Regions from separate parts of the Vibrio sp. TRT 29B02 genome, predicted to be linked through region 3. Evidence: riboswitches for the same ligand, from Rfam matches in the RefSeq annotation. Region 3 holds a riboswitch; each other region holds the start of a gene.
What was found. Region 3 has a riboswitch for thiamine pyrophosphate ahead of thiC (phosphomethylpyrimidine synthase ThiC). Riboswitches for the same ligand answer to the same signal wherever they lie in the genome.
Positions count from the first base shown of each region.

Region 1: linked by a shared signal. The riboswitch ahead of thiB (thiamine ABC transporter substrate binding subunit) and the one ahead of thiC (phosphomethylpyrimidine synthase ThiC) in region 3 are both predicted to bind thiamine pyrophosphate.
Region 2: linked by a shared signal. The riboswitch ahead of thiD (bifunctional hydroxymethylpyrimidine kinase/phosphomethylpyrimidine kinase) and the one ahead of thiC (phosphomethylpyrimidine synthase ThiC) in region 3 are both predicted to bind thiamine pyrophosphate.

Region 1 is NZ_JBNJOJ010000014.1:84,150-87,427, forward strand. Features, by position in the region: gene thiP (thiamine/thiamine pyrophosphate ABC transporter permease ThiP) at 1-1,020, opposite strand, end outside; gene thiB (thiamine ABC transporter substrate binding subunit) at 1,030-2,037, opposite strand; TPP riboswitch at 2,090-2,210, opposite strand; gene ACQEXT_RS10670 (flavin prenyltransferase UbiX) at 2,264-2,887, opposite strand; gene mpl (UDP-N-acetylmuramate:L-alanyl-gamma-D-glutamyl-meso-diaminopimelate ligase) at 2,902-3,278, opposite strand, start outside.
Region 2 is NZ_JBNJOJ010000025.1:27,624-30,901, forward strand. Features, by position in the region: gene ACQEXT_RS15225 (LysR family transcriptional regulator) at 1-226, opposite strand, end outside; gene ACQEXT_RS15230 (HDOD domain-containing protein) at 319-1,149, opposite strand; TPP riboswitch at 1,262-1,371, shown strand; gene thiD (bifunctional hydroxymethylpyrimidine kinase/phosphomethylpyrimidine kinase) at 1,471-2,301, shown strand; gene ACQEXT_RS15240 (phosphatase PAP2 family protein) at 2,444-3,187, shown strand.
Region 3 is NZ_JBNJOJ010000033.1:10-3,287, reverse strand. Features, by position in the region: gene ACQEXT_RS17570 (thiamine phosphate synthase) at 1-67, opposite strand, end outside; gene thiC (phosphomethylpyrimidine synthase ThiC) at 67-2,007, opposite strand; TPP riboswitch at 2,156-2,254, opposite strand; gene crcB (fluoride efflux transporter CrcB) at 2,329-2,715, opposite strand; partial or broken gene ACQEXT_RS17555 (multicopper oxidase family protein) at 2,829-3,146, opposite strand.

The DNA.
Region 1 (3,278 bases), on a different contig from region 3:
TATCACCGCAACAAAGCTAGCCAGCGTTGCAACTTTTACCGATGCCCATAACGCCAACCAAAAACGGCCATCGCTAAATATCTCTAGCGCCTGCTGATTGAGACCACTCAACACCACCATCAGTAACGGAGGCAAAACAAGTAACATCGCAGCACATATCCACCCCCAGTCCCAACACTTAGATGCCCGAGTGTCTTTACATAGATAGACATATCTAGACTGGCTACCTGGCGTCACCGCCATAGGTTTAGCTAAGCGTTGAATAGCCAAAGCCATAACACCACACAACATCATCTGCCAGATCGCCAGCAGAGCACCGGCCTGTAAGTCAAAATCAAATTTAATCGCTTGATAAATGGCAAGCTCAATAGTGGTTGATTTTGGGCCTCCCCCTAATGCCATTACTGTTGCAAAACTCGTAAAGCAAAGCATAAAGACCAAACCACTGACATGTGGGAGCTGTTGTCGAATACGGGGCCATTCAACCCAACGAAATTTGTCCCAGTGCCCCATCCCGAGGTGAGCACAAAGCTTATGCTGTTGCTGAGGAATCGAATCTAAAGCTTGTAATAACAGACGGGTTGCGTAAGGAAGATTAAAGAACACATGGGCAAGCAAAATACCATTCAACCCATAAATCGAAAATGGGAGTTTACTGTCTAAACTGGTAAATAACTGAGCCACTAAACCACTATTACCATAAATAGCCAGTAGCCCAAAAACACCAACCAGCACAGGTAAAACGAGCGTGGTCGCAAACAGCTTGAGTAATAACGCTTTGCCTAGGAACTGTCGACGCGAGAGCGCGTGCGCCACAGGAATCGCCAAACCTACACTGATCACAGTCGAAAGGAATGACTGGTAGAAGCTGAACTTGGTAACATGACGATAGTAAGGATCACTCCAAACATGACTCACATCGAGAGTTGGCGCATTGACCAGCAATGCACCTAAGGCAGAAATAACAAAGGCCGCGATAAATATCGCGACCCAAATGCCTATTTTGGGAATGTTACGCAAAAGACAACCTTAGAAAGTTAATGCGCTTTGCCACTCACGAATCCATGACTTGCGATTATCCGCCACTTCATCAGCACTAAAACCGAGAGCTTTGCTTGGTACTGTCAGAGTCTCAAAACCTTTCGGTAATGCAACTCCCGTTACTGGATACATCCAGTTACCCGTTGGCATCGCCGATTGGAAACCGTCACTGAGGATAAAATTCATAAACTCATCAGCAAGCTGTTCGTTTTTTGAACCCTTAACTTTGGCTGCCACTTCCACTTGAGTGTAATGACCTTCAGCGAAGTCTGCTGCCGCAAATTTCGCGTCGTTCTCAGCAATCAAATGATAAGCAGGTGAAGTGGTGTACGAAAGAACCAAATCAGATTCACCCTCAAGGAACATCGAGTACGCTTCTGACCAGCCTTTGGTTACGGTAACGGTTTTTTTCGCTAACTTTTGCCATGCCTGAGAAACGTCATCACCGTAGACGGACTTCATCCATAACATTAAACCTTGTCCCGGCGTTGAAGTACGTGGGTCTTGGTAGATAACTTTAAGATCTTCACGAGATTCAACCAACTCTTTCAAGCTCGTAGGTGGATTCGCCAATCTTTCCTTGTTGTAAACAAAAGCAAAATAGCCAAAGTCATAAGGAACAAAGGTCTTGTCATCCCAGCCATTCGGCAGAGTCACAGCACTGGTATCGACATTATGTTGGCTAAGCAAACCCGTTTTCTTCGCTTCTGCCATTAAATTGTTGTCTAACCCCAAAACGATGTCCGCTTTGCTGTTTTCCCCTTCTAGACGTAAGCGATTTAGTATCGATACACCATCATCTAACGCGACAAAATTAACGTCACAGCCACACTGTGCTTCGAATGCTTTTTCTACCGTAGGGCCTGGACCCCAATCTGCGGCGAAGGAATCGTAAGTGTAAACAGTCAAGGTTTTGTCTGCTGCAAGAGCAGAAAAGGACGTTAGGCTAACAACAGCCAGAGTACTGATTGAAATGGTATTTAGAGTGGTTTTCACTGCTCGCTCTCTCCTTGTATGAGCGGCACAGGCTTGAGGGACAATGTGGTTAAGGATGTCCAGACTCAATTCCTACGCCAGCATTATCTGGTTCAGGTACACGGGTCCCGAGCAAAGCTCGATCTCAGCTGAGTCCAATATAAATGGCCTCTATCGCTCCCCGATGAGTAACGGACAAATTGTAATAGTTATGTGACTCAATAGCTAGAGTTGATGAGAAGAACTCTTAACTACGTTGGTCATATCCCCAACGCGGTACCAAGCCCTGCTCAATGCCAAGATGATCTAAAATACGTGCGACCATAAAATCGACAAGATCTTCTATCGAATTGGGTTGATGATAAAAACCTGGAGCCGCAGGCATAATCGTGACACCCATCTGCGACAATTTGAGCATGTTTTCCAAATGAAGAGTCGAAAACGGAGTCTCCCTCACCACCAAAAGAAGCTGTCCACGCTCCTTCATCACCACATCCGCTGCTCGCTCGATTAGATTATCCGACATCCCATGTGCAATCGCGGCTACACTACCGGCTGAGCAAGGACACACTACCATCTGTTTTGGTGCCGCAGATCCCGAAGCAACAGGAGAAAACCAGTCATCCTTGCCGCAGACAACCAGTTTTTCTCGGGCACATTTAAAATGGTCAACCAACGCTTGCTGTGTCGCTTCAGGGTGAGCGGGCAATTTCAGATCATGCTCGGTAGCGAGAACCACACGAGCGGCAGACGAAATCAGCAGATAAACTTGATAGTCCGCAGCAAGTAAGCACTCTAACAGCCGCAATCCGTAAGGCGCACCGGATGCTCCAGTAAAAGCTAAAGTGATGGCTTTATGTTGTTTGTTCATTCTTTAAAACTACGTTATTGAGCCAGTTTATCCACCAGCTTAGTGTGAATACCTTCAAAGCCACCATTGCTCATCACAAGAATGTGATCACCCGCTTTCGCACTCGTCACGATCTTCTCCACAAGTTCATCAATCTGTGCGCTCACTTGGGCAGGTTGGTGGCACTGATTGGCTACATCTTCCACCGACCAATCAATGTTGTCAGGCTGGTAAAGAAACACTTCGTCAGCGGTTGCCAATGATGCCGCTAAGGTTTCCTTATGAACACCACGTTTCATCGTTGCGCTGCGCGGTTCCAATACCGCAATAATTTTCTCTTTGCCGACCTTGTTACGTAATCCACCTAGGGTAAGTTCAATTGCGGTAGGATGATGAGCAAAATCGTCGTAGA
Region 2 (3,278 bases), on a different contig from region 3:
GTTCAGATTCTAGTTGGTTGGCGTAGTCATAGACTGTCCTTCCCGCTTCTGTGACGACAAATGTTTTGTTGTGTCTTTCGATTAACGCATGTCCGCAGATGTGTTCTAGTTTTTTGATATGCTGACTGACACCGGGTTGCGTCATAAACAGTTTTTCTGCGGTTTTGGTGAAGTGGCCGGTATCAACCAAAGTGACAAATGTTTTTAGCCAAGAAGGGTTTAGCATCAATACGGTCCATAACAAAAAATTATCTAACCTAGTTTAGGTGATAACACATTGTTTTGGTAGGGGAAGCGAGCCTAGGCTCGCCGTACGATTTACGCTGCGTTGAGCTCTATCGCTAACGCTTTTCCATTGCCGCGAAATTGATCTATGGTCGAGGCAAATGACGTGGAGATATTGAGCAAGCGTGAGTCGGGATGCTCGGCAAGATATCGGCTCTTGCCCTCATCACTTTCTAACTTGTCCCAATCGCGATGAATCGAACGGGCAAAGTGTAAGGTGGTGGCCATTTTAGGTGAAATCTCTGCATCGCGTGGTTGGTCAAAATTGGCGATGGCGTCGATCATGACATCTGGGAAGTGCCAGCTCTTGGCTAACTTCGCTCCTAATGTTGGCGCAGTGATATCAAGAATTTCTTCCTGAACTGCGATGGCATTTTCTCCTGCTTCTACCCGAGCGGTGATGATTTTGGCCTGTTCTGGAACCAGCGCATGGATCATCAGTTCACCGATATTGTGCAAGATACCTGTGGTAAAAGCTTCGTCTCCATCCATATCGGTCACATTGGCGATCTTACTGGCAATAATGGAAACTTCAAACGTCTCTTCCCAGTATTTACTGATATCTAAGGTTGGTAGCTTAGGAAATACCCCTGACAGCACTGAAACCACAACTAACGTCCTCACCGGTGCAGTACCAACGCGAACCAGTGCCTCGTTGACTGAGGATATCGTTTTGTTACCGCCAAAATGCGCAGAGTTGGCTAATCTGAGTAAGCGTGCGCTCAAGACCTGATCGGTGGCAATTTTATTGGCAAGAAGTCTGAAGTCGACGTCGTCTTTGGTCACCATGTCTAGCAGTTCTTGAAGAATTTTTTGAATCCTTGGTAGCTCGTTCAAACGAGATAGTAGTGCCTCCTGGCTCATAATTCTCTCCTTATTCACGTGAGCTAAACTACTATAGTTCACAATGGACGCCCCCTCCATCTGACGGATAAATAATTGATGTAATCGGTGAAAGTTTATTGTTATGATTTGTGACCAATAGTCGGGGAGCCTGCCCAATAGGATTAAGGCTGAGATCGCAAAGCGAGACCCGTTGAACCTGATTCAGTTAGCACTGGCGTAGGGAACTATATGTATATCGACCGTTCGGTCGTCATACTGGCATTCGATGGAGAAATCGGCTCATTGAGCTCTCTCTGCTCATCGCCATAGGTTCTTGTACGTCTTGTTGTAGGAGCCAAAATGCCACACTCTCAAGACACACCACCTATTGTACTCACTATTGCCGGCTCAGATAGCGGTGGTGGTGCTGGTATCCAAGCCGACATTAAGGCGATATCCGCGACGGGCAGTTATGCCTGTTCAGTCATTACGGCGGTTACCTCGCAAAATACACTCGGTGTTAGTGCCATTCATCCTATCCCTGTCGAACATATTGAGAGCCAACTCGATGCTGTTTTCTCCGATCTTAATGTGGTTGCTGTCAAAGTTGGAATGCTCGCGGACGCTGATATCATCGCGATGGTCGCGAGAAAAATTCGTTACTATCAACCCAAGTATTTAGTGGTGGATCCGGTCATGGTTGCAACCAGTGGTGACCCATTATTAGCCCAATCGGCGGTCGAAACATTGAAACAGCAGCTCCTTCCTTTAGCGGACTTGATTACCCCGAACTTGCCTGAATGTGCCGCTTTGACTGGGAGGGATATTCCTCACAATGAAAGCCAGATGACGGAGACGATCGATGCACTCAAAGCGCTAGGCGCTAAAGCGGTATTACTCAAAGGTGGCCACTTGAAGAAAACTGATAAGAGTAGCGATCTGTTGATTGAGCAAAACAGCAGCGAAGTGTTGAGCGCCAAACGAATTGAAACCAAAAATACCCATGGCACGGGGTGTACTCTCTCATCAGCGATTGCCTCTTATTTAGCTCAGGGTCATCGCCTACATAAGGCGGTGTATCTCGGCAAACAGTATATCTCTCAAGCCATCTCTCACGCAGATCAGCTTAAAGTGGGGCAAGGACATGGCCCTGTAAACCATTTCTTCTGTGGTCATGTCAATGTTCGCTAGCCGCATGAGTGATAAAGTCCCAAAGCGTGATCGGATTGGTGGAGGTGAGTTAACTTTCACCAATTTGACATTGAACTGATAATTTCTGCCAGTGAAGTAAACTACTATTCCTTCTCCTCTTGTGCTGCTGTGAATCTATATCGTGAAAAATCTGTTGAAAAATAAGCGTGATGGTCTGGTGCTGCTTGTGGCATTTTTGCTGGTTATCGCGCCGATGTCGTTAATTGTGAGTCATATTGATCTACTCAGTGAAGTGAATGACTTTACTGGGATAGTTTTCACCGTACTGACTGACTCTGCGGGTTCTTCAGGTTTTTTGTTTTCACTATCGCTTTTGGTGTTTATCACTTGGCGAATAATAGGCAACCATCCAGAATTCATTAATAAAATGGTGCAACTAGCGATTATTCTGGTGATCGGTTTTGCTGCTAAAACGGGCTTAAAGCATTTGACCGAAAGCCCACGCCCATACACCGAGTTGCTCGCGCATCAGTTACTCATCCCCAAACCAGAACACTTCTACAAACTAGACTCCTTGCAAAAATCTCAAGTGATAGATGAGATTTCGCAACAAGTCACCGAGTGGAGAACCCGTCACTGGCAGGGCGAAAAAGACTACTCATTTCCATCAGGACACACGATTTTTGCGGCGATTTGTTTAGCGTTTTTTGGTGGTATCTTTGTTAGCAATAAACGCTACACACTTGCGGCTTTACTCGGTTGTTGGGCTGTCGCTGTTGCCTATAGTCGATTGTGGTTAGGTATGCATAGGCCTATCGATTTAGTCGGCTCTGTTGTATTCGTTGCGGCGGTTTATGCTGCTGTTCCCCGATTTGATTGGGCAGTCAATAAGCTGCTTTCTAGGCGGATGAGTACGACCCACTAGCCAAGTAGTGGAGAATTTATTATAAATTTTTGTTATTATTTTTATAATTAATGATAATTTCAAGTAATTCTCTGCGCGCCATATACTCTGC
Region 3 (3,278 bases):
ACAACAGACATTGCTGAACATTCCCCGTCATTGCAATACATGACGCAGGTATAAGGATTTTCATCACTACTCTGCTACCTCTGGCTGAACAGCAGGATGGTACAACTCTGAACCTGTAGAACGAAATTCTGCCGATTTTTGACGCATTCCTTCCAGCGGGTCATCGAGCATTTTTATCGATATAGCTTGATCTGCTGCCACCTGTTCGGTGTCTTTAGCATACTCACGAACTTCCTGTGAGATCTTCATAGAACAGAACTTAGGACCACACATTGAACAGAAATGAGCAACTTTGCCCGACTCTTGTGGCAGAGTCTCATCGTGGAAAGCACGCGCTGTATCTGGGTCTAGCGCTAGGTTAAATTGATCCTCCCAACGGAACTCAAAGCGAGCTTTTGACAAAGCATTATCACGAACCTGGGCACCAGGATGCCCTTTCGCTAAATCTGCCGCATGTGCAGCAAGCTTGTAGGTAATCATCCCGGTTTTAACATCTTCTTTGTTAGGCAAACCAAGATGCTCTTTTGGCGTCACATAACAAAGCATTGCGCAGCCATACCAACCTATCATCGCAGCTCCAATACCAGAGGTAATGTGGTCGTAGCCTGGAGCAATATCAGTTGTGAGCGGACCAAGTGTATAAAAAGGGGCTTCATGACAGTGTTCTAGCTGCTGATCCATATTCTCCTTGATCATATGCATTGGGACATGGCCTGGCCCCTCAATAATGACCTGAACATCGTATTCCCAAGCTATCTTGGTGAGTTCACCAAGCGTGCGTAGCTCAGCAAACTGAGCTTCATCATTAGCATCAGCAACTGAGCCTGGGCGAAGACCATCACCTAACGATAGTGCGACATCATACTTCGCGCAGATCTCGCATATCTCGCTAAAGTTCGTGTAGAGGAAGCTTTCTTGATGATGAGCTAAACACCATTTGGCAATAATGGAACCGCCCCGCGAAACGATACCTGTTACTCGTTTGGCCGTCATTGGCACATATCGAAGAAGAAGTCCGGCATGAATAGTAAAGTAATCAACACCTTGCTCCGCTTGTTCGATTAGCGTATCACGCATCACCTCCCAGTTAAGGTTTTCGGCAATACCGTTCACTTTTTCAAGAGCCTGATACATAGGAACCGTACCAATTGGCACTGGACTGTTACGCAATATCCACTCTCGTGTTTCGTGTATATTGCGCCCTGTTGAGAGATCCATAACCGTATCGCCCCCCCAACGAGTGGCCCACACCAACTTCTCAACCTCCTCCTCGATAGACGATGTAACCGATGAATTGCCGATATTAGCGTTGACCTTAACTAGAAAGTTTCGGCCAATAATCATAGGTTCAGACTCTGGATGGTTGATATTAGATGGGATTATTGCGCGTCCATGAGCAACTTCATTACGAACAAACTCAGCGGTAATGTCTTTGGGCAAGTTGGCACCGAAACTTTGACCAGGATGTTGTTGATTAAGCACTTCATCACGATACTTGGCGCGTCCCATATTCTCGCGCAAAGCGATGTACTCCATCTCAGGAGTAATTAATCCTTTACGGGCGTAGTGCAGTTGAGTCACACAGTGACCGACTTTAGCGCGTCGAACTCTTGGTAGATTGCCGTAACGAAGGTCATCTAACGTTTCGTCTGCCAATCGCTGCTTAGTGTAAATCGAACTGACATCGTCAAGAATTTCAGTATCGCTACGCTCTTCAATCCAAGTTTCTCTAAGCTTAGGGAGTCCGTTATACAGATCTATTTTGTGGTTTGGATCGGTATAGACACCGGAAGTGTCATAGACGCGTACAGGTTCATTAGGCTCAAAGATGGGGGATTCTTTAGTGCCACCGATTAGACTATCAGACAGCGTGATTTCTCGCATAGGGACCTGAATGTCAGGACGAGTGCCCTCTACGTACACTTTTTGTGAATTAGGATACGGTTGAACAGACAACGTATCGATGAATTGTTTAGCTTCCAGTCTCGCTTGTTTGCGACTCGACATAGCATTTTTCCTTGCTTGTTATTCTAGATAAAAAGATTTTGGATAAAAATGCTTGGCGGAAAGATGCGACAAGAGGTATCGAAAACAGTGCTAAAAGTATGACTGTTTACAGAATCGATATTTGATATTAACCAGTTTGATACTGGTTAAGGTATCTTCTCTTGTTCCCTTCGCAGATACTAATCTGATCAGGTTCAACGGATCCCGAATTAACGGTCTCAGCCTTATGGCACTCCGACAAGTAAAGCGAGTATATAAAATCGGCTTGGTTAAACCAAGCCGACCTGTACAAAAATTGTTAAAAAAATGAACAAAAAATCACTACGAACTTTTGACCAGTAGATGAAATCCTACCCAAGCAGCAGAGATACTCAACGCGACATTGAGCAACACGTTCAGTCCCATCTTGAAAAATGCGCCTTGCTGCATGAGTAAAACGTTATCCATCGAAAAAGTAGAAAACGTAGTCAAGGCACCTAAGAAGCCAAGACCGATAATCTGTCTCCATGGCTCTGGTGCAAGAAGCTCGTTCTCAAACGCTGCAATCAGCAAGCCCATTATAAAAGAACCCACCACATTAACGGTTAGCGTACCGTATGGAAAGCCTCGACCAAACAGCATGATACATAACTCAGATATCAAATAACGCGAACAAGCACCAAAGGCACCCCCCACTGCGATAAAACCAAGAATAGAAAGCTGACCCATAACTCCCCCAAAAACTATTTTCTGGTTGATATTGTATCGATCATCGATAAATAATCGACCAAAATTCATAGCATCTTAAATCAAACAAAGTTTGAAATTTAAAAGGTTACAGGTGTCACTAATGGAGCTGGAATATTATCTTTGCTCATACCCTCCCACTCAAATACAAAATCAATTAACTCTGCATTATTAAGATCAAGCTTAGGAATTGGATTCAAGGGAATAACGGGAATCACTGACTGATCAGGCAGATCAGATTCGATCACCGAAAAGGAACAGAGAGGAAATGGAAAAGGCCCTTTCATCTGACGCACAAAAATGCGCTCTCCAGCCGCTGGAGCGATAAAGGTGATATCAACCCTCATTCCGGGTCTAATCTTATGCTGAGATAGCTTATAGAGCGTTCTAATCATAGACATAATTACCCAGCTCATCCCGAGACCCAATTAGCGTACAAGCCGGAAGAACAGAAAGGGCTGAGAATGCAAAAAGGCCCTAGTCTTTCGACTAGAGCCTTCTTAATTATGGCAGGGGTGGAGAGATTCGAACTCCCAACACGCGCG